3 regions of the Amycolatopsis sp. cmx-11-12 genome follow, and region 2 is predicted to be linked to each of the others. Evidence: predicted binding sites of a transcription regulator. Region 2 holds the regulator's gene; each other region holds the start of a gene.
The links. Region 2 encodes HspR, which represses chaperone genes until heat shock. Its sites were predicted from a motif close to ANNTTGAGTNNNNNNNACTCAANNT; they were not measured.
Positions count from the first base shown of each region.

Region 1: a site for HspR is predicted at 6,050-6,074, ahead of ACLARN_RS11310 (adenylate cyclase). Genes of this name have one in related genera too.
Region 3: a site for HspR is predicted at 5,869-5,893, ahead of lon (endopeptidase La). Genes of this name have one in related genera too.

Region 1 covers NZ_JADNQM010000007.1:3,262-10,981, reverse strand. The annotation lists gene ACLARN_RS11370 (bifunctional nuclease family protein) at 1-284, opposite strand, end outside; gene ACLARN_RS11365 (MerR family transcriptional regulator) at 504-1,265, opposite strand; gene garA (glycogen accumulation regulator GarA) at 1,262-1,729, opposite strand; gene gcvH (glycine cleavage system protein GcvH) at 1,855-2,238, opposite strand; gene ACLARN_RS11350 (CDP-alcohol phosphatidyltransferase family protein) at 2,327-2,938, opposite strand; gene ACLARN_RS11345 (hypothetical protein) at 2,976-3,209, opposite strand; gene ACLARN_RS11340 (hypothetical protein) at 3,449-3,817, opposite strand; gene ACLARN_RS11335 (hypothetical protein) at 3,810-4,028, shown strand; gene ACLARN_RS11330 (hypothetical protein) at 4,052-4,429, shown strand; gene ACLARN_RS11325 (hypothetical protein) at 4,433-4,558, opposite strand; gene ACLARN_RS11320 (hypothetical protein) at 4,555-4,941, opposite strand; gene ACLARN_RS11315 (hypothetical protein) at 5,003-5,899, opposite strand; gene ACLARN_RS11310 (adenylate cyclase) at 6,075-7,043, shown strand; gene ACLARN_RS11305 (hypothetical protein) at 7,046-7,720, shown strand, end outside.
Region 2 covers NZ_JADNQM010000016.1:64,375-72,094, reverse strand. The annotation lists gene ACLARN_RS22375 (alpha/beta hydrolase) at 1-222, shown strand, start outside; gene dnaK (molecular chaperone DnaK) at 389-2,275, shown strand; gene grpE (nucleotide exchange factor GrpE) at 2,272-3,042, shown strand; gene dnaJ (molecular chaperone DnaJ) at 3,076-4,251, shown strand; gene ACLARN_RS22355 (heat shock protein transcriptional repressor HspR) at 4,257-4,688, shown strand; gene ACLARN_RS22350 (DUF305 domain-containing protein) at 4,916-5,518, opposite strand; gene ACLARN_RS22345 (lytic polysaccharide monooxygenase) at 5,515-6,270, opposite strand; gene ACLARN_RS22340 (FAD-binding oxidoreductase) at 6,428-7,528, opposite strand.
Region 3 covers NZ_JADNQM010000002.1:237,807-245,526, forward strand. The annotation lists gene ACLARN_RS03550 (MaoC family dehydratase) at 1-2, opposite strand, end outside; gene ACLARN_RS03555 (MaoC family dehydratase N-terminal domain-containing protein) at 1-448, opposite strand, end outside; gene rpmG (50S ribosomal protein L33) at 536-700, opposite strand; tRNA gene ACLARN_RS03565 (tRNA-Met) at 746-818, opposite strand; tRNA gene ACLARN_RS03570 (tRNA-Thr) at 869-941, opposite strand; gene ACLARN_RS03575 (bifunctional diguanylate cyclase/phosphodiesterase) at 1,021-3,636, opposite strand; gene ACLARN_RS03580 (GNAT family N-acetyltransferase) at 3,917-4,855, shown strand; gene ACLARN_RS03585 (SAM-dependent methyltransferase) at 4,894-5,742, shown strand; gene lon (endopeptidase La) at 5,910-7,720, shown strand, end outside.

The sequences.
Region 1 (7,720 bases), on a different contig from region 2:
ATGTCCCCGTCGAAGACCAGCTCCGCGAAGAACGTGCCTTCCTTCAGGTCGGTGATGACGACCTGTTCCAGCTCGCGGCCCAGTGCCCCGATGACCTCTTTGAGCAGGTCATGGGTCAGCGGTCGGGCCGGGCGGACTCCCTGCTGCTCCAAGGCGATGGCCGTGGCCTCGACCGAGCCGATCCAGATCGGCAGGTAGCGCTCGCCTTCGGTTTCCCGTAGCAACAAGATCGGCTGATTCGCGGGTAGCTCCACCCGCACGCCGACGACGCGCATCTCGCTCATCGGGCTTCGCCTCCCTCTCGTGCGCACGGGCTGCAACGCTTGTCTCGACGATCAAGCGACGGCAATCCCGACGCTACCCGTCTTCCGAGCGCTGTGCTCGCTGTCTCCGACATCCTCGGTTCGCTCGCGGCAAACCCAACTCTCACGGTACGGCATTGGGTGCCGAACATTCAGTCATTGACAAGTGGCCTCACAACGGTTCCCGGTCCTCGAAACCGGTCAACCGCCCGTGACGGCCCGTATTCCGGCCTTCACCAAGAGCGTATGTAACGCCACGGTCAGTGCGGCGAGCTCGCGGACGACCTCGTCGCCCCTCGCCTGGGCGTCCTCGTCACGGTGCCGATACACCGGAGTCACGATCTGCTCCAGCAGGCCGACCTCGCGGTCGGCCGCGGCCCGGAAGGCACGCAGATGTCTCGGCTCGATACCGAATTCGGTCATCGCTTTCACGGTCTTCGCCACGAGGACCGCGTCGGGATCGAAGAACCCCGCCGCACCTGGGCGGACGAGACCGTATTGCCGCAGCTCAGCCAGGGTGGCGGCGTCGATGCCTGCCTGGCGGAGCAGATCTTCCTCGGTCAGCCTGATCTCGCGATCGCATTCGAAATCCCCGGGGGACGGCAGTCCACCGTTCTCCCCCGGGGTGTCGAGCGAAACGAGTTTCCGCGGCGGCTTGGGCACCTCCGCCGAGAGCGCGGCACCCTGATCCGCCGCGTCCAGCTGTTCCTTGATGACCTTCAGCGGCAGGTAGTGATCCCGCTGGGCGGACAGGACGAACCGCAACCGCTCCACGTCCGCCGGAGCGAACTGCCGGTACCCCGACGGGGTCCGGCCCGGCTGGACCAGACCTTCCGCCTCAAGGAACCGGATCTTGGAGATGGTGACATCGGGGAAGTCGCCGCGCAGTTGTGCCAGCACGGCCCCGATGCTCAACCCATCGCGCTGCGACGCATCCCGATCAGGCCGCCCGGCCGCCGTCACTGTGCCCCCTGGCCCCCGGAACCCGGACCGGTCAGGAAGACCAGGCGGAACTTGCCGATCTGCACCTCGTCGCCACCGGCGAGAACGGCCTGGTCGACCGGCTCGCGGTTGACGTAGGTGCCGTTGAGGCTGCCGACGTCGATGACGACGAACTCGCCACCCTCACGGCGGAACTCGGCGTGCCGCCGGGAAACCGTGACGTCGTCGAGGAAGATGTCGCTGTCCGGGTGCCGTCCCGCACTGGTGGTGTCGCGGTCCAGCAGGAAGCGCGAACCCGCGTTCGGGCCCCGCTTCACGACCAGCAGCGCGGAACCCGCGGGCAGCGCGTCCACACCCTGGACGGGGGCCTCGGCAGCCGGAGGAGCCTCAGTGCCTTCGACGTCGGCCAGGAAGTCGGCCCGGAAGACAGAAGTCCGCTCCGGAGACTGCTCCGGGGGAACGCCGGGCCCGTCGTTCGTGCTCACCTGAGCTCTCCTAACGCATGTGTGTTGCCACTACTCAAGAACGTGCAGAGGACAAACGTACCGTGCCTGATCGAATCTCCGGTCCGCGGCTCCCCCTACTCGGACCCCAGCGCCGCGGCCTGCGGCTATTCCTTGATCAGTGCCTGGTACGCCTCGGCCTCGAGCAGGGATTCGACCGTGCTCGCGTCGTCGAGACGGAGCTCGATCAGCCAGCCCTCACCATAGGGGTCGCTGTTGATCAGCTCGGGCGACTCGGTCACCGCGTCGTTGACCGCGACCACCTCGCCGTCGAGCGGGGCGAACAGCTCCGAAACGCTCTTGGTCGATTCGACCTCGCCGAACGCGTCGCCGGAGCCGACCTGCTTGCCGACCTCCGGCAGGTCGACGAACACCACGTCACCGAGCTGGTCCTGGGCGTACTCCGTGATGCCCACGCGCACGAGCGCTCCGTCGCGCACGGAGACCCACTCGTGCTCTTCGGTGTAACGCAGTTCTTCTGGAGTGGACAACGCCGCTCCCCTTTCTGCTGCCCTCGCTCGAAACCGACGCGCGCAGTTTCGCATCCCGCCGGGGCGAGCGCCCGGCGCCTCCCGGAAGCTAGTCGCGATCGGCTGTTCGCAGGGCCCGGATCGTCTGGACGACGTAAAGCACGCCCGAATAGACGTACAGGACCGCACCCCACGCCGTGAAGGCGTAGCCGATCGGGCGGGCGATCGCGGCGATGTCGGAACCACCCTGGGTGAGCAGCAGGAGCGGGAAGGCGTACATCAGCACGAAGGTGGCGCCCTTGCCGATGTAGGTGACCTCCGGCGGGGCGAACCCGCGATGCCGCAGCAGCAGCACGCAGACCCCCAGCACCGCCTCGCGGACGACCAGCGGGACCACCACCCACCACGGGACGATGTCGCGGATCAGGAAGGCGATGAGGATCGCGAGGATGTAGAGCCTGTCCGCGGCGGGGTCGAGCAGCTGACCGAGCCGCGACATCTGGTTGAGCCAGCGGGCGAGTTTGCCGTCGAGCCAGTCGGTGAGCGCGCTGAACACGAGCAGCGCGAGCGCCCAGCCGTCCTCCTTCGGGCCGAGGAGCAGCCACAGGAAGACCGGCACTCCGGCGAGCCGGAGGATCGAAAGCATGTTGGGAACGTTCAGGGCCTGCCGCAGCAAAGAAGGCTCTTCGCTGGTCACGCTCGGTTCGGGGGGCGTACTCACCCGCTCAGCCTATCCAGCGGTGGCAGCTTCTCCCGCGTCAGCTGGCCCGGGTGTGGCTCCAGCCGCGGCGTTGCAGGTCCGCGCTGGTCAGCGCCACGGGCCTGCCCCGATGGTCGGTACCCATCCAGCGGGTGTGGCCGGTGGAACTCTCCAGGACGTACGGGCGGCCGCCGCACCAGACGACGGTGCACGGTGCCGTGGGTGGCAGGTCCGCGCTCGCCGGTGCGGTGGCCTCGAATGACGCGGGATCGTTCTGTTCGTCGGTCTTCATCGCTCTCACGGTTTCGGTGACGGGGACTTGGGACACGCCGGAGCGCTACCTTTGTTTTCGGCAGAACAGGGCCTGGCGTTAACGACCCGGCGCCGGATTCGTCCGATCGGTTCGCGACGACAGCGGGGTGTTGTCGCGTTGTGAACGGCATGTTAATCGTCCACAATGGACAGTGATCGAGCAGTCCTCGCGTACCGCCGCGCCGTCGGCGCGATAACCTCCCGCGAATCGAACGTGGCTCAATGCCACGGCATCGGGCTCGCCCAGGCCAGAATGGGCAGGCCAGGAACGGCCGACGAAAGGATCGCCTTGCCCGTCTCGACGACCACGGGAACGTGGCGGCGCCTGTTCGCGGCCTGTGCCGCCGCGGGAGCGCTCGCCGCCTGTTCGGGCGAAGATCCGCCACCGCCTGTCACCTCCATGTCGGTCTCGCCGCCCACAGTCCCTTCGAACGTGACCAGCGCGTCGGTACCGCCGATCCCTTCGCAGACCGCGCCGAGTCCGTCCAGTGCCCCGAAAGCCGCCACCGAACCCAAGCCCGCTGAACCGGTACAGGGTTCGTGCGGGACGGTCACCGCGGCGAGCGGGTTGACCCTCCAGGTGCTCAACGGGCCCGGGGTCTCCTGCGCGGACGCGACCGGGGTCGTCGGCTCGTTCCACAAGACGATCGCCGGACGCCAGTCCGCGGGCTCGGACGAGCCGGTCAGCGAGACCGTCGACGGGTGGCTGTGCGTCTCCGGCGCTCCCGCCGCCCAAGGCGGCACCAGTTGCAGCAAGGGCGAGCAGAACGTGTTCGCCGCCGTCGTACCCGTCGAATGAACCATCCCCGAGAAGAAGGGCCCATGAAGAGCTTCTCCGCACTCCCCGTCTTGCTGGCCGTCGCCGTGCTGAGCGGCTGCGGTGCCGATCCCGCCCCGTCGGCCGCGCCGGCGCCGTCGTCCCCCGCCGCCGAAAAAGCGCCCGCCGGAACACCGTGCGGCGAGGTCACCGGGCTCCAGGGCGCGAAGAACAAGGTCGTCGCGCACGGGAAGACCGACTGCGCCGAAGCGACGCAGGTGCTCACGGACTACTTCACCAAGCTGACCCCCGCCGAAGCCGCTTCGCCGCAGGGCCCCGGGCCGGTGGTGATCGGCGCCTGGACGTGCGGGAGCGGGCCGAACGATCCGGTGACCAGCTGCTCGACCGAGGACGAACGGCAGATCGAGGCGACCCGCTCCTGAACCTCAGCCGCCCCGGACGATCGGGGTCCTGCGGTTCGCGCCGTGCATGGTGCACGCCTCGAACTTCTGCCCCGGGGAGGAGAACCCTTCCCGGGGCGCGGTCACCTTGCCGCAGTTGGCTGTGGTCACTCACGAAGCCGCCGGGCCTTGTCCCGCAGGTAAGCCACCCCGACCCCGATCACCACGCCCAGCATGCCGACCCCGACCGCGCCGATCATGACCACACTCCAGATCAGCGACGACTTCGACCGATAGGCGAACCCGTCGCCGGCGAACACCGTGTCACCTTCGGCGGTTGCGCCGCCGAAGATCCTGCCACCGCCGACGCGCCCGTCGGCGAACCGCCACTTTCCTTTGCAGTACGGGGCCTGACCGTTCACCGGCGATCCCTCCGAGGTACATCCCGATATCTCGATGACCGCGACGTCCTCGCCGGTGCTCAACTCACGCACGTCGTCGCCGACTGCCCACCAGACGGCACCCATCAGGACGAAGAACGGGACCACGGCCATCAACACCTGCCAAAAGATTCCGGCCGCCCTTCGTTTCCCCGACAAGGAGTCCCCTTCTCGCCTACAGCACCAACAACACTTCACGGTCGCGTTCCCCGACGAGCAGGTATCCAGGACGGTAGCCGGGCGGGACCACGAAACAGACCAGGCCCGCGGTGCCGTCGAAAGCGCCCGGAGCACCCGCGCAGCCTTCGACCCGCTCCGGCTCGCCGTGCGCGTCGGCGGACAGCTTCAGTGAGGTATCGCCCAGCCCGGTCGCCTCGACCCGAAGCGCGAGGACCCGGAAATCGCCCAGCCACGCCGCAGCCCCTTCAGGTGGCTCCGGCACGAGACCGGTCACGCGCAGTGTCAGGTCCCCGGCCACGAGGGTCTCCCCCCTCCTGACCGCCGGGGGCTCCCCGGCCTCACGCCCGTACTTCCACAGCTTCAGGTGGGGATCGACCCCCGCACGATAGGCCGTCCCGCCGAAGCCGACCGGCGTCAGCACGACGAACGCGGCCAGGACGACACCGGCCAGGAACGACGGCAACGCTCGCGGCGTCCCCAGCCTGGCCGACAGTGGACGGCGGACCGACCACGCCACGATGACGCCGACCACCAGGAGCAAACCGCCTACTGACATCGCGGCGATCTTCTCCCACGGGTGATGGGCTTCCACTTCGGCGGTCACGCCGCGCACGGACTGCACCCGGTCCGTCAGTGAGGAAAGCCGGGCGACCACGGGCTCCCCGCGGCTGAATTCCGCCCTTACCGGCAGTTCGATCACACGACGGTCTTCGGTGATCGCCTGGACCTCATAGGTGGTGTGCGGACCGTTCTGTCCTTCAGTGGTCGTGGAGTCCACCTCGCTGACCACCGCGCGCACGGCGTAGGTACCGGCCAGCCCCTCGGCGGTCCATCGACCGAGGAAGGCCGCGAGAACCCCCAGAACGACTCCCAGGACGACCAGGCCCGCCACAGCTCGGGCTCGCCGCTCGCCTTCCCGCGACAGTTCCTGGAATATCGCCGATCACCCCCGGACAGTCGCTCCAGGGTAGGCATCGCGCGGACCGGCGGGCACGGGATTTATGCCGACGAGATCATTTCCGGGGATCCTCTTGTCACACCAAGTAAGAGTCGTATAGACTCAAACTATGCTCACCAGGGACGCAGCCGTGACGATGATCGAGAACTCGGTCGACGCGGCCACTCTGTTCGCCAGCCACCGCTACCGCGAATTGGCGGCCGCGCTGCACCCGGACCGCAATCCCGGCGACCCGCGGGCCCATAAGGCGGCCGCCACCCTCAATCGCCTCTATGCCGACTGGAAGCAATCCCGCCATCGAACGGTCACCACCGCGACAGCGGCGTACACCCTCACCCAGCCGCACGCGGTGGGCAGCATCGCGACGACCTATCGCACCACCGGCCCTCATCTGGTCAAAATCGTGCGCAACCCGGCACTCAATCCGCTGATCCACGCCGAATGGGCGGCGTTGCGCACGCTCGACGGCTTCACCGAACGCCACCGCTGGCTGCGCCCGTACTATCCGCGACTGCTCGACACCTCGGGTCCGGTGGCGCGGGGCGACCGCGCGTTCAGCGTCCTCGATCCGCTCGTCGACGGGTTCATCACCCTCGCCGACATCGCTAAGGCCTACCCGGACGGTCTCGACGGCCGCGACTACGCCTGGATGCACCGGCGTCTGCTGCGCGCGGTGGCGGGCGCGCACCGCGCGGGTGTCGTCCACGGCCATCTCACCGCGGACAACGTGCTGGTCCACCCCGAGCAGCACGGCATCGTCCTGGCCGGCTGGTCCTTCGCCGTCGAAGACGGTGCGCTCCCCCTTGCGGCCGACCAGTCCCTCGACTACCCGCCCGAGGTCCACAAAGGACTACCGATGACCGCGGCCACCGACGTCCACATGCTGCACAGCCTGATGCTTTCCCTGCTGGCACCACAGGAAACCCGGCAACGCGAGTTCGCGACGTGGTGCACCCAGGAATCCCCGGGACGGCGGCCCGACGCCGCCGATCTGCTCGACGAGTACGACGACCTGCTCGGCGAGCTGTACGGGCCCCGCACCTTCCGACCGTTCATCATCCCCGAGACAGGAGTTTGACCATGGGACACGGACACTGGGACGACAACGCCTACGCCGCCGCGAAGACCTTCCGCGCGGCCAAGGGCGAGGACGATTTCGGCTACAGCGCCGGTCTTCGCAAGAAGCCCGCTTCCACGTGGAAGGCCGCACGAGCACTCGATCCGGCGAACGCCGTCCGCGAGTGCCGGGATTCGGCCGACCACGCCGATTCGACGCCGATCGCGGTGCTGTTCGACGTCACCGGCTCGATGCGCCGCGTGCCGCGGATCATGCAGGGCAAGCTCGGCAAACTGCACGGCCTGCTGAAGCGCCGAGGCTATCTGACCGACCCGCAGGTCCTGTTCGGCGCGATCGGCGACGCCGACAGCGACCGGGTCCCGTTGCAGATCGGGCAGTTCGAATCGGACAACCGGATGGACGAACAGCTGCGCACGATCTTCCTCGAAGGCGGTGGCGGCGGCCAGAAGAGCGAGTCCTACGAACTGGCCGCGTACTTCATGGCCCGGCACGTGGTCACCGACGCGTGGCAGAACCGCGGCCGCAAGGGCTACCTGTTCATCATCGGCGACGAGCTGAACAAGCCCGCGCTGGAGGCCCGCCACATCCGCCGGGTGCTCGGTGACGACGTGCGGGAGGACATCGATCCCGCTTCGGTGTACCGGGAGCTGGCCCGCAAGTGGCACGTCTACTTCGTG
Region 2 (7,720 bases):
GTGCGGGGTGCGGCGCCGATCCTCGTGGTCGGCGGTGAACACGATCCGGCGACACCGCTGGTGTGGGCGAAGGGGCTCGCGCGGAACATCGAGAACTCGACGTTGCTGGTCAACGCCGGGTACGGGCACACGGGGCTGCTCAACTCGGCCTGCGTGCGTACCGAAGAGGTGAAGTACCTGGTGAGCGGGGTCACACCCGCTCCGGACAAGATCTGCCACTAGGCCGGGAACAAGACGCCCAGGTCGCTCGTTGACCCGGATACAAGGTTGAGTGCAGGCGACTCAAGTCCGGCTTGACGGAAGCCGCATCATCCCGATAGAACTTGCGTGACACCCACTCAAGGTGGGAGTGAACCCGCAGGTCACGAACTAGCAGGAGGAACACACCATGGCGCGAGCGGTCGGCATCGACCTCGGCACGACCAACTCGGTCGTCGCTGTCCTTGAGGGCGGCGAGCCGACGGTCATCGCCAACTCTGAAGGTTCACGCACCACCCCGTCCATCGTCGCCTTCGCCAAGAACGGCGAAGTGCTGACCGGTCAGCCTGCCAAGAACCAGGCCGTGACGAACGTCGACCGGACCATCAGGTCGGTCAAGCGGCACGTCGGCACCGACTGGAAGACCGAGATCGACGGCAAGGCCTACACCTCGCAGGAGATCAGCGCCCGGGTGCTGATGAAACTCAAGCGCGACGCGGAGGCGTACCTGGGCGAGACCATCACCGACGCGGTCATCACCGTCCCCGCCTACTTCGAGGACGCGCAGCGGCAGGCCACCAAGGAAGCCGGGCAGATCGCCGGCCTGAACGTGCTCCGCATCGTCAACGAGCCCACCGCGGCGGCGCTGGCGTACGGCCTCGACAAGGGCGAGAAGGAACAGACCATCCTGGTCTTCGACCTCGGTGGCGGCACGTTCGACGTCTCGCTCCTGGAGATCGGTGAGGGCGTCGTCGAGGTCCGCGCGACCTCCGGTGACAACCACCTCGGCGGTGACGACTGGGACGAGCGCATCGTCACCTGGCTGGTCGACAAGTTCAAGGCCTCCAACGGCATCGACCTCACCAAGGACAAGATGGCGCTCCAGCGCATCCGTGAGGCTGCCGAGAAGGCGAAGATCGAGCTGTCCAGTTCGAACTCCGCGGGCATCAACCTGCCGTACATCACCGTGGACTCGGACAAGAACCCGCTGTTCCTCGACGAGCAGCTTTCCCGCGCCGAGTTCCAGAAGATCACCTCGGACCTGCTCGAGCGCACCCGCAAGCCGTTCAACAACGTCATCCGTGACGCGGGTGTCGCCGTCGGCGACATCGACCACGTCGTGCTCGTGGGTGGTTCCACCCGCATGCCGGCCGTGTCGGACCTGGTCAAGGAGCTGACCGGCGGCCGCGAGCCGAACAAGGGCGTGAACCCGGACGAGGTCGTCGCCGTCGGCGCCGCGCTCCAGGCCGGTGTGCTCAAGGGTGAGGTCAAGGACGTCCTGCTGCTCGACGTGACCCCGCTTTCGCTGGGCATCGAGACCAAGGGCGGCGTGTTCACCAAGCTCATCGAGCGCAACACCACGATCCCGACCAAGCGTTCGGAGATCTTCTCCACCGCGGACGACAACCAGCCGTCGGTGCAGATCCAGGTGTTTCAGGGTGAGCGCGAGATCGCCGCGCACAACAAGAAGCTCGGCATGTTCGAGCTGACCGGTCTCCCGCCCGCGCCGCGTGGCGTGCCGCAGATCGAGGTCACCTTCGACATCGACGCCAACGGCATCGTGCACGTCCTCGCGAAGGACCTCGGCACGAACAAGGAGCAGTCGATGACGATCACCGGTGGCTCCGCGCTGCCGAAGGACGACATCGAGCGCATGGTCAAGGACGCCGAGGCGCACGCCGAAGAGGACAAGCAGCGCCGCGAGGAGGCGGAGACCCGCAACCAGGCGGAGACCCTCGTCTACCAGACGGAGAAGTTCGTCAAGGACAACGAGGACAAGCTGCCCGAGGAACTCAAGGGCAAGGTGAAGTCCGCGATCGACGAGGCCAACGAGGCGCTCAAGGGCACCGACTCGGCGAAGATCCGCGAGTCCATCGAGAAGCTGAACACCGCTTCGCAGGAGCTCGGCACCGCGCTCTACGCCAACGCGGCGGGCAACGCCGCCGATGACGCCACCGCCGGTGAAGGCGCGACCGGTTCCGCCGGCGCGGGCACCGGTTCGCAGGCCAAGGCCGACGACGTCGTCGACGCCGAGATCGTCGAAGAGGACGAGCAGGACAAGAAGGACAAGAAGTGACGGGACGCTACGACGAAACCGAGGGCCGGGGCCCGGAGGAACCGGTGGTCGTGCGGGATCGGCGGCGGATCGACCCGCTGACCGGTGAGGTCCGTCCGGCCGCCCCGGCAGCCGAACCCCAAGACGGCCCGAAGCACGCTGCCCCTGTCGAAGAGCCCGTAGTGGCCGAAGCGCCGGAGCCCGCGACACACGCGGGCCCCAGCCTCGGGGAGTCCATTGTGGACGATTCGGTGTCGGTGGCCACCGGCCTGGAGAAGGAGCTGGCGGAACGCACCGCCGACCTCCAGCGTCTCCAGGCGGAGTACGCCAACTACCGCAAGCGCGTGGACCGCGACCGCGAACAGGTCGTCGCCGGCGCGAAGGCGTCGGTCGTCGGTGACCTGCTCCCGCTGCTCGACGACCTCGAGCGCGCGGAGCAGCACGGCGATCTGACCGGTGCCTTCAAGGCGGTCGGCGAGAAGCTGGTCGGGAGCTTGCAGCGGTCGGGTCTCGAACCGTTCGGTGCCGAGGGCGAAGCCTTCGACCCGAGCGTGCACGAGGCCGTCCAGCACAGCACCTCTCCGGACGTCGCGGGCCCGACGGTAACCACGGTCATGCGCCGTGGTTACCGCTTCGGCGAGCGCGTGCTTCGCGCGGCGCTGGTCGGGGTCACCGACCACGAACCCGGCGCGGCCCCCGCACCGGAGGCGCAGGCCACCCCGGTCGACCCGCCCGTCGGTGGCGAGCTGCCGCTCGACGGCGAGCTCTTCGATGAGAACAACCGCTGATCGGCGATACGGCGTGAAAGGAGGAGACGTTCGGTGAGTGCACGGGAATGGATCGGTAAGGACTTCTACCGTGAGCTGGGCGTCTCCTCCGACGCCACCGCGGACGAGATCAAAAAGGCCTATCGCAAGCTGGCCAAGGAGAACCACCCCGACGCCAACGCGGGCAACGCGGAGGCGGAGAAGAAGTTCAAAGCGGTCTCCGAGGCCTACGGCGTCCTTTCCGACACGTCCAAGCGCAAGGAGTACGACGAGGCCCGGCGCCTCTTCGGCTCCGGCGGTCCCAGTGGCTTCGGCTTCCCGGGCGGTGGCGCCGGTGGCGGCGGGTTCGACGTCGGCGACATCTTCGGCCAGTCGGGTGGTCAGCAGCAGGCCGGTTTCGGCGGGCTCGGCGACATCCTCGGCGGTCTCTTCGGCCGTCGTGGCGCCGCCGGTGCCACCGCGAACCGGCCGCAGCGCGGCGCGGACGTGGAGACCGACGTCCGGATCGACTTCACCGAGGCGGTCAAGGGCGCGACCCTGCCGCTGCGGCTGTCGAGCCCGGCGACCTGTTCCACCTGCGGCGGGAACGGCGCGAAGCCGGGGACTTCCCCGAGGACGTGTTCGACCTGCCAGGGCAGCGGGCTGGTCAGCCGGAGCCAGGGCGCGTTCGCGTTCTCCGAGCCGTGCCGCGATTGCCGCGGCCGCGGCACGATCATCGACGACCCCTGCCCGGAATGCGCGGGCGAGGGCGTCAGCACCCGCACCCGCACGCTGACCGTGCGGATCCCGCCGGGCGTCGCCGACGACCAGCGGATCCGGTTGGCCGGCCAGGGTGAACCGGGCCGAGGCGGCGCGCAGCCGGGCGATCTGTACGTCCGCGTGCACGTCGCGCCGCATCCGGTGTTCGGGCGGCAGAACCTCGACCTGACGATCACCGTGCCGGTTTCCTTCGCGGAACTGGCCCTCGGCGGCACGATCACCGTGCCGACACTCGAGGGCAAGGTCTCGCTGAAGGTGCCGCAGGGTACGGCCAGTGGTCGCGTGCTTCGCGTGCGCGGCAAGGGAATCGCCAAACGGGACGGCGCACAGGGCGATCTGCTGGTCACCCTGCAAGCGGCTATCCCGTCCAAATTGGACGACAAGGCCCGTGAGGCCTTGGAGGCCTACGCGGAGGCCATGTCCGAGCACGACCCGCGACCGGAGATCACCGAACTTCTCGAAGGCAGGTGAGCACGATGTTCGGCGGGCTGCCGCACGACGGTGCGGACGAGGACACCCCGGTGTTCGTCATTTCGGTGGCGGCGCAGCTCTCCGGCCTGCACGCGCAGACCCTGCGGTCCTACGACCGCCAGGGTCTCGTGTCGCCGGGCCGGACCTCCGGTGGTGGACGCCGTTACTCCATGCGGGACATCGCGTTGCTGCGCGAAGTGCAGCGACTGTCCCAAGAGGACGGTGTCAACCTCGCGGGCATCAAGCGGATCATCGAGCTGGAGAACCAGGTCGACGCTCTCCGCGCGCGGATCGCCGAACTGACCGAGGAACTCACGGCCGCGTACGTCTCCGCCGAACAGACGGCCGCGGCCGTGCACGCCTCCTACCGCAAGGACCTCGTGCCCTTGCGGCAGCAGACCGCCTTGGTCGTCTGGAAGCCCAAAAAACGCAATTAGTCACCTACTTGCGAGATCTCCGTCCAGTCACGCGTGATCTCCGCGCAATCACGCGAGATCGCTGTCCAATCACGCGAGATCGCCGGTGGACAGCGAGCCCACAACGCCAGCAGGCGGCATCGTTTAGACCTCTAGTTGCGAAAGATCGCAATTAGTCACCTACTTGCCCTGACCGGGGTCTAGCGCCGGAAGGTGTTCCGGCGCAAGTAGGTGACTAATTGCGGTCGTCAGGCGGGGACCAGGGTCCGGATCTGCTGGACCTCGCCGGTGCGCGAGTCCATGACCCGCTGGGCCAACGCCTTCGCCTCCGGGTTCTTGCCGTCCTTCAGCTCGGTCCTGGCCAGCGCGACCCCGTTGTGCTGGTGCGCGACGAAGATGTCGGCGAAGTCGAGGGTGAACTCCTTACCGTCCTTTTTGGACAGCGCTTCGAGCAGGCCCTTGTCCGTGAGCCCGTCGCCACCGTGATGATGGTGCGCGTTCGGATCCATCGAACCCGTCTCGGGTTTACCCCAGGACTTCAGCCAGTTCCGCATGTCGGAGCTCTCGGTCTGCTGTGTCGCCTCGATGGCGGCCGCGAGATCCTTGAGCTCCTGCTTCTGCGCCTGTTTGGCGTGCACCAGCTTGACGATCTCCAGGCCCTGGCTGTTGTGGGCGATCATCATCTGCAGGAACATCACGTCGGCGTCGTTGTACTCCGCGGACGCCGGGGCGCCCGTCGCCGACTGGGGGACCGGGGAGATCGGGGCGCCGGCGGTGGTGGGTGAGCCATCACCGGCCCCGCAGCCCGCGAGGGCCACGAGACCGGCGACGAGTATCAGGCCGAGCTTCACTGGCGAGTCCAGAGAGCAGGTGTGTTCGGCGGTTCCCAGCCCTGGATCGCCGTATGCGCCAGCTGGCACCGGTAGCTCGCACCGCCGTAGGTGACCGTGCTGCCGACCGTGTACGCCGTCCCGGCCGCCCAGGTGCCGCCGGTGGGCGGGTTGGTGGTGCTACTCGGCGGGTTCGACGTCGTCGGCGGATTGCTGGTGGTCGGCGGGTTGCTGGTGCTGGTGGGCGGGTTGCCGCCGCCGATCTGCAGGTCGACGCAGCTGTAGAAGGCCATCGGCGTGTCCGCGATGTTCCAGATGGCGAGCACCTTCTGGCGGCCGCTGAAGCCGTTCAAGCTCACCGTGTGGGACGTCGGATCCTTCGGCGCGGAGTTGTTCCCGCTGATGTCGGCGATCTTGGTGCCGCCGATGTAGTACTCGTAGTTCTTGGTCCGGTGGTAGGCGGTGAACTTCCAGTTGAAGGTCACGCTGTTGCCGACCGAGGCGGCTGGCCACGGCTTCGATTCGTCGTTGAGCTGCGCGAACCCCGGGAGGCCGCCGTTGCAGCTGCGGAGCCCCTTGGGGCCCTCGACACTCTGCGGTTCGTAGACGATGCTGCCGCAGCCGGAAACCTTGCCCTGGGCGCAGTTCGCCTGGCGGCTGGGCGGGGTCAGCACGTAGCCGTGCGCGCTGGCCACCTGCGGGATGGCCACGATGGCGATCGGGGCGAGGATCGCACCGGCGGCGGCTGCCACGAGTTTGCGTTTGACGGTCATGCCGGCTCCTGGGGTGGAACGACGGTGTTCCCGTGAGGGGAGCAATGTGGTCTAGACCATAAATCCGACGGTGACCGCGGTCAATGATTCACAGACCTACTGCTGCATAGGGCCCAGGTAGAACAGCCGAATGGCCTAATACGAACGAATCACCCGGTCAATCCAGGGTGAAGGGGTCGTACTTGATCCTCGCCAGGTCCGTGCCCGCGGCGAGCAGTTTCGCGATCGTCGCGCGGATCATCGCCGGAGACCCGGCGACGTACACGTCGCGGTCCTTCCACTCGCCGCGCTGCGTGACCGCCATGGCCAGCGTGCCGCGGTCGCCGCCGGTGATGGTGCCTTCCTCGGTCACCGGGGTCACCGTCAGCCAAGGGCAGGTGACGGTCAGCCCGCGCAGGTCGTCGAGGGCGTAGAGGTCTTCCGGTTTGCGGCCGCCGAAGAACAGGTGCACCGGCGGGTTGTGCTTCCAGCGCGACATGTCGTCGAGCAGGGCGAGCAGCGGCGCGATCCCGGTGCCCCCGCCGATCATCAGCAGCGGACGGCTTTCCGTGTGGTGCACCGAAAGCGCGCCGAGCGAGGGGCCGAGGCGCCAGACGTCGCCGACCCGGGTGTGGTGGACGATCGCGCGCGAGACCCAGCCGCCGCGCACGGCGTGCACGTGGAACTCCATCGTCCCGTCGTCGTGTGGCGCGGTCGCCGGCGAGAAGTACCGCCACATCCGGGGCCGTTGCGGGACTTCGACGCTGACGTAGCCGCCTGCCCGGTACGGGAGCGGCTGGTCGGTGCGCACCTTGATGACGGCGACGTCCCGGGACACGCGACGGTGTTCGACCACGGTCGCCTTCCACCACGCGGGCCCGGTCTCCTTGCCCGCGGCCTCGCGCATGCACTTCGAAATGACGCCGTACGCGGTGACCCAGGCGTCTTCCACCTCGGGCGTCCAGTCGTCCTTCGAGAAACGTTTCAGTGCGGCGATCAGCGCGACACCGACCGCGTCGTAATGGCGGCCGAGGACGTCGAACTTCCGGTGATCCCGGCCGAGCTGGCCGAGGAAGGTGGTCAGTTCGTCGGGCCTGTCCACCATCTGCACGACATAGACGAGTGCGCGCAGCAAACGATTTCGCTGGGTTGCCATGTTGATCGGGAACAATGCCCTGGCGTCCGGCGAAACGGAGAAGAGTACCCCGTAGAAGTACTGGGACAGCTCCTCGGCCTTCGTTTCGACGGCGGCGAAACTCTTCCGGATGAGTTTCGCCATCTGGACGGTCTTGTCCGCGGCGGGCGCTTCGACCAGGGGCGGGACGGGAACCGGTGAAGATCTCGACGAACTCGGTGGATGTTCGTATTTCACTGTTTCGGCTGCCATGGGTGAACGATGTTCTCCTGTTTGATCGGGCATATTCTCCAGACCCGATGTAGTGATGGTGCTCTTGTTCCCCCGAAGGTTCTC
Region 3 (7,720 bases), on a different contig from region 2:
ACGCGCCCTCCCCTCGGACCACGAGCTGGGCGTGCGTGGTGGCGATCGGGCCGCCGTCGGCGCCGGAGATCTCGGCGCGCAGGTTGATGAAGTCGTTCCCCGCACGGGTCATGATGTTGTCGATATGCGTGGTGAGCGACAGGACATCGCCCGCGTGCACCGGCCGCACATAGGTGAACCGCTGGTCGCCGTGCACCATCCGCGAATAGTCGAGCCCCAGCTCGGGGTCGGTGACGATCGCGTTGATCGAGGCGAGATTGATGATCGTGAGGAACGTCGGCGGCGCGATGACGTCGGGGTGCCCGGCCGCCTTCGCCGCTTCGGTGTCGCGGTAGAGCGGGTTCGCGTCGCCGAGCGCGTCGGCGAACTCCCGGATCTTCTCGCGACTCACTTCATAGGTACTGGTCGGCGGGTACACCCGCCCGGTGAACGACTGGTCCAAGGCCACCCGAGCAGGCTACCGAACCCGGAAATGCCCGAAGCCGCCCTGGTGACCAGGACGGCTTCGGGTGAGAGTTGTAGAACCGCTAGACGCTCAGCGGGTCTCTTTGTGAGTCCGGTGCGTACCGCAGTTCGGGCAGAACTTCTTCATCTCCAGGCGATCCGGGTTGTTGCGCCGGTTCTTCTTGGTGATGTAGTTGCGGTGCTTGCACTCCTCACACGCGAGCGTGATCTTCGGTCGCACGTCAGTGGCAGCCACAGCATTTCCTTCTCTACTAGGCCTGGGATACCCAGGATTACCGCGTAGCGGTGGCCGGACTTGAACCGGCGACACAGCGATTATGAGCCGCTTGCTCTGCCAGCTGAGCTACACCGCCCTTACATAACCCTAACCGCGACACGCTTGCGTGACGCGGTTGAGGTTGCGAGCCCCTTTACGGAATCGAACCGTAGACCTTTTCCTTACCATGGAAACGCTCTACCGACTGAGCTAAAGGGGCCTTGCCCTCTCGCGAGGACTTGGAAAGATTAGCAGGCCGGTCGAGGGGCCTTGACCGGGGGGCAGGTTACCGCAAAACCTCAGGTCAGCAGGGTTAAGACGGTCTCGGAGTGTCGCCCCGGCGAGCGCGCCGTGCGGGCCTGCAGCCACGCCTCCAGGCGGTCCTCCGGCAGCGGCCGCGAGATGAGGTAGCCCTGTGCCACGTCACATCCCATCGCCTCGAGCTGATCCCGCGCGACGTCTTCCTCGACGCCCTCGGCGACGACCGTGAGGCCGAGCGAGTGGCCCAGTTCGACGATGGACCGCACGACGGCGAGGTCGCCGAGGTCGGTGCCCATGCCGAGGACGAAGCTCTTGTCGATCTTGACCTGATCGACCGGGAGCTGCCGCAGGTAGGCCAGCGACGAGTAGCCGGTGCCGAAGTCGTCGACCGCGAGGACGATGCCCAGCGAGTGCAGCTCCCGCAGGATCGGCAGCGCCTTCTGCGGGTCGGACATCACGCCGGATTCGGTCAGCTCGAAGGTGAGCAGCTCCGGCGGGATACCGAAGCGGTCGAGTTCACGGGCGACCTTCGTCGGGAAGTCCTCGTCGGCCAGGTTCCGCACCGACAGGTTCACCGCGGCGGAGATGCGCAAGCCTTCGTCGAGCCACTTCCGCACCCGCTTCAGCGACTCTTCGAGCACGAAGGACGTCAGGACACCGATGAGGCCCGCCGCTTCGATCGCCGGGACGAACTCGTCCGGGCCGAGCCTGCCGAACTCCGGATGCACCCAGCGCACCAGCGCCTCGACACCCTGGATCTGCCGGTTCGGCAAGGTGATCTTCGGCTGGTAGTGGACGCTGAGCTGGCCTTCTTCGAGCGACTGCCGGAACTGCGTGACCATCTGGAACCGGCGCATGAAGATCTGGCCCATGCTGGCCATGTATCCGCGGACCTCTTCACCGCCCTTGGTCGCCCGGACGGCGACGTCGGCGCGCTGGAGGAGCCCGTCGACGTCGACCTGGTCGTCGTCTTCGGCCGACGACGTGGCGTAGCCGATCATCGCGTTGGCTTCGACGGAAAGCCGGTCCACCGGGTACGGCGCGACGAGTTCCGCGCGGAGCAGTTCCGCGGCGGCCTGGGCGCGTTCCGGCGCGCAGCCGACGAGGAGCGCCGCGAAGGACGCGCCTTCGAGCCTGGCGAGCGGGACGTCGGGGCCGAGCGCGTCACGGATCCGGCGTCCGGCGGCGATGACCATCCTGTCGGCCCACACGTAACCGAGCGCGTCGCTGACGGTGGAGAAGACGTCGAGGTCGACCCGCAGCACGACCGCGTCGACCTGTTCCCGCAACGGTTCCTTGGCGACCTGGCGGAATCCCGGCCGGTTGAGCAGGCCGGTCAGCGGATCGTGGTAGGCGTCGTGGCGCAGGGTCGCGAGCAGGCGCCGGTTGTCCAGCGACGTCGCGAGGTGGCTGGCCATCGTGCCGAGCAGCTGGACGTCGTACTTGCCGAAACCACGCCAGCGGGACAGCCTGTCGTGCGCTTCTACGACGCCGAGGAGCTGGTTCGCACTGCGCAGCGGGACGACCAGCGCCTCCTGCGCGCCGCGGTCGAGCAACGCGGAGCGGACGTCGGGATTGGCTTCGGTGATCCGGAAATGCCGGACGTGCGCGCCGGGCAGGCGCAGCAACGGGTCGTCGGCGGCCGGGTCCACGGGCGGCAGTTCGTCACCCGCGACGACCATCCGCATGGTGTCCTTGGGTTCCAGCCGCAGCCTGAGCACGACCCGGCCGGCGGCCAGCTGGTCCTTGATGCGTTCGGCGATGGTCGCCCATTCGCGGACGTCCACCCCGCCGACGAGTTCGTCGGCTCGCCCGGCGGGCCGCGCGGCGGCCTGTTGACCAGAGCGCGCGACCATCAGGCTGACGTCGGATAGCGCTTCCATGTCGCGCTGTTCGCGGAGCAGATCCGAATACGCCCAGTACAACGCGGTGAGCCCGAGGAAGACGGCCAGCACGAGCGGCCAGGCCTTCGGAGTACCGGAAATGACCAAATATCCGGAAAGACCGACCGAGGCGTTGACGAATCCGACGACGAGGATGCGGCCGGTCAGCCGGATCGCGGTGCTGACCCGCATGCGGCGGCGCAGCACGCGGACGGCGGCGAGCGCGAGCAGCGTGCTGACCAGCGGCGCGGTCAAAGTGCCTGCCAGCGCGGCGATCCAGGTCATGTCGTGGGCGCCGGAGGCCTGTTTCACCAGTCCTGCCACGGCGAACGCGCCGGTGATCTCCAACAGGAAGGCGCCAGCGTTGTAGAGGACGCGGCCGGCGACCTTGCGCGCCAGCAGGGTTCCGATGCCCGCCGCGAGATGCGCGGCGAGCACGACTTCGAATGGTGCGACGAAGAAGCCGATGACCAGGGGAATCTCGGTGAACGAGATCGTCCACGAGATGCCGCTGCGGACGTCGACGTTGATCCCGAGTTGTTCGGCCAGCAGGAACGCGAGCGCGAGGATCGGCCCGATCCACAACAGGTCGTCCGAGGCTTCGAAGTCCAGCCACAGGCTGACCGCGGCCGCGGCGGCGATGCCCATGGTGAGGACTGCGAAGGTGTAGACGCGGAATCGTCGCTCGTCGGTACGAGCCTCCGTAACGGCCCCTCCCTTGCCCGGTGCCGCCTGTGCGGCGCTCACGGGCCTGCCGTTCGTGTCCGGCATCCGACCTTCCTTCCCGGCTGCCCAACCGGTCTTGTCCTACCGCGACCTCGGGGACGAGGGCAATACAGTACCCCGGAGGGCGTACCCAAGTCCCATTCGAGACAGTATGAGATCACCCCAGGGTTAACAATGGGCGCGTCGCGCTGACCTGCGTGGACCAAGGGGTGAAATGGGAGCGTTATTCGCGTTCCTTCCGACTACCGGAAGTCACGTGGCGCCACGGCCGAGCCAATCTCGTGAAGTTCCCGGCGGACCCGTCAGTAGGGGCTTGAATAGTCCTATGAATAGCCACGCCATCGCCGCCGGGCATGCCGAGCGGCTCGCCACCGTGGACGTCCTGCTCCCCGAAATGCCTGCACTGGAGCCTGTCGAGGGCTCCGTGTCACTCTCCGCGACAGAAGGCGACTCGGCCGCCGCCGGATTGTCGGTACGGACTGAAGCGGGCCCCGATTCTGTTGACTCTCCGTGGCGGGCCCTCGTCGAGCATCGCCTCGAAGCACGGCTCACCGGCCCCCGCCCCGAAGCGGCCCTTGACGCATTACTCACCCGATGGGATGAACATCTGAAGGCGGTCGCCCCACCTGGAGATGTCGAAACGGCGGCGACCGTGGTGCGGCCCAGCCGCGATTCGCCCGGCTCGGCCGAATTGCTGCGCCGCGGATTCGCGCCGGTGCTGGTGATCGCGGTCCGCCCGGCCGACCGGCTGGCCGTGACGGGACCGCCCGCCACGCCCGGAGTGCACATCCGGCCTGCCGAAGCGGATGATCTCGAAACCGCCGTCGGGCTCGAGCTGGAATTGCAGCGTTATGACGCGCAGTTCGGTTCTGTCACTTTGCGCGAGGGCGCGGAGGAAGCGATCACCGCGGACCTGTCGAAACAGCTGGGCCGGGAAAATCCGACACTGTGGATCGCCGAGCTGTACGGACGCGCGCTGGGCATGGTGCGGGTGCAGTTCCCCGACGAGACGTCGTGGATCGGCGACCGGGTCGCGGCCGACCGGGTCGGCTACCTGTCGTCGCTGGCGGTGGCGGAACCGGCGCGGTCGAGCGGGGTGGGGTCGGCGCTCGCCGCGCACGCGCACCAGGTCTTCGACGAATGCGGGACCGAAGCCGTGCTGCTGCACCACGCGCTGGCCAACCCGCGCTCGACGCCGTTCTGGTACGCGCAGGGCTACCGGCCGCTCTGGACGTACTGGCAGCGGCGGCCCGCGGTGCCCTGACCGGCGATAGGCTGATCTTCGAAGATCAGGGGGTTTCTGTGACCAGGGACGATGACGCGGCCCCGGTGGCGCCGACCGGGGTCGACACCGAAAAGCCGTCCGCGGCGAGGATCTACGACTGGTTCCTCGGCGGGAACCACAACTGGGCCGTCGACCGCGAGTTCGCCCGCGCGCTGGAACGGCAGTGGCGGTGGGTCAAACCGGGCGCGCGGCACAACCGCGAGTTCATGAATCGCGTCGTGCGCGCGGCGCTGAACGCCGGGATCCGGCAGTTCATCGATCTCGGTTCCGGTGTCCCGACCGCCGGGAACGTGCACGAGATCCTCGAAGAGGAGCTGGAGCCGGGCGATACGGCGAAGGTCGTGTACGTCGACTACGAGCCGGTGGCGGTGGCGCACGCGGAACTGATCCTCGAACGGCACGAGGCGACCGACTGGGCCGGGATCGTCCACGCGGACATGCGGCGGCCCAAGGACGTCCTGCGACATCCGGAAACGCTGCGACTGATCGACTTCTCGCAGCCGGTGTGCCTGATGATGATGGCCGTACTGCACTTCGCCGGGCCGCACGACGACCCGCCCGCGCTGGTCGCGACCTACCGGAACGCGTTGGCGCCGGGCAGCTGGCTGGGGCTGTCGCATATGAGCTTCGGGGGCCAGACCGGCGAGGACGCCGACGGGCTCCGCTGGATGGTCGAGCAGTACCGGAAGACGAGCAACCCGGTGTGGATGCGGGACCGCGAGGAGATCGAACCCCTCTTCGGGGACTGGCCGCTGCTGGAGCCCGGCGTCGTCCACCTGCCCGACTGGCGGCCGGTACGAGAACTGCGACGGGACGAACTGGGCGCCCGGCCGTTCGCCTGGTGCGGTGTCGCCACCCACCCCTGACGTCCGACCTCTTATCCCGACGCGGCGACTTTAGCGGGCTAACCGCGCCGCGTTGGGGTACAGAGGTCGGAGGGGCGGGTGATCGCTGACGGCGAACGCGAGGAGGAAACAAACGGGTCGATCGGAGAGTTGAGCTAGACAGACTCAACTAACCGAGGAGTGCACAGATGACCGACAACCGCCTCCTGCCCGTCCTCCCGCTCGATGACGACGTCGTGCTGCCGGGCATGATCGTCCCGCTCGACCTCGCCGACACGGAGACGCGCGCCGCGGTGGAGTCCGCCCAGGCCAACACGCCTGCCCAGGCTTCCTTCCCGGGGATCCGGTCCAGCGCCGCCACCAAGGCCGAGGTGCTGATCGTTCCCCGCGTCCACGGCGAGTACGCCGAGCTCGGCACCATCGCGACCGTCGAGCGCATCGGCCGCGTGCCGGGCGGCAAAACCGCGGTGCTGTTGCGCGGTACCCGCCGCGCCGTCGTCGGCCGGATCGCCGACGGTCCCGGCGCCGCCCGCTGGGTCCACGCCGAGGTCGCCACCGAGACCACCGACGACGATTCCGCGAAGCTCGCGACCGAGTACAAGAGCGTCGTCCTCGCGATCCTCCAGCAGCGGGGCGGCTGGCAGATGATCGACGCCGTCCAGGAGGTCGAGGACCCGTCCGCGCTCGCCGACCTCGCGGGCAACTCGTCGTACCTGAAAACCGAGCAGAAGCTCGAGCTGCTCTCCACGCTCGATGTTTCGGCACGGCTCGAAAAGGCCCTCGAATGGAGCCGCGAGCAGCTGGCCGAGCTCGAGGTCACCGACACCATCCGCAAGGACGTCCAGGAGGGCATGGAGAAGCAGCAGAAGGAGTTTCTGCTGCGCCGCCAGCTCGAAGCGATCCGCAAGGAGCTGGGCGAACTCGACGGCACCGCCAACGACGACGACTACCGCGCCCGTGTCGAGGCCGCCGAGCTGCCGGACGCCGTCAAGAAGGCCGCACTGTCCGAAGTGGACAAGCTGGAGCGGACGTCGGACCAGTCCCCCGAGGGCGGCTGGATCCGTACGTGGCTGGACACCGTCCTCGAACTGCCGTGGAACGAGCGCACCACGGACGTCCACGACATCGCCGCCGCGCGCGACATCCTCGACGCCGATCACGCCGGTCTCGACGACGTGAAGGAACGCATCATCGAGTACTTGGCCGTCCGCAAACGCCGCGCGGAGCCGGGGCTCGGGCCGGTCGGCGGACGCCGCGGGATCAAGGCAGGGCGAAGCTCCGTTGAGGATGGTGGTGGGCGAGGGGCTGGCACGGTGCTGGCGCTCGCCGGTCCTCCCGGGGTCGGCAAGACGTCGCTCGGCGAGTCCGTGGCGAAGGCGATGGGCCGCAAGTTCGTCCGGGTGGCGCTCGGCGGCATCCGCGACGAGGCCGAGATCCGCGGTCACCGCCGCACCTACGTCGGCGCGCTGCCCGGCCGGATCGTCCGCGCCATCAAGGAAGCGGGCTCGATGAACCCGGTCGTGCTGCTCGACGAGATCGACAAGGTCGGCGCCGACTACCGCGGCGACCCGACGGCCGCGCTGCTGGAGGTGCTGGACCCGGAGCAGAACCACACGTTCCGCGACCACTACCTCGAGGTCGAGCTGGACCTGTCCGACGTCGTGTTCCTCGCGACGGCGAACGCGCTCGAAACCATCCCCGGACCGCTGCTGGACCGGATGGAGCTGGTCACCCTCGACGGCTACACCGAGCACGAAAAGGTCACCATCGCCCGCGACCACCTGCTCCCCCGCGAGCTGGACCGCGCGGGCCTCGGCGAGGACGACGTCACGCTGACCGACGACGCGTTCAGCCGGATCGCCGCCGAGTACACGCGGGAAGCCGGGGTGCGCAACGCGAACCGGACCATCGCGAAGGTGCTGCGCAAGGTGGCGACCAAGGTAGCGCTGGACGAGGTCGAGCTGCCGCTGACCATCGACGCGGACGGGCTCGAGACCTA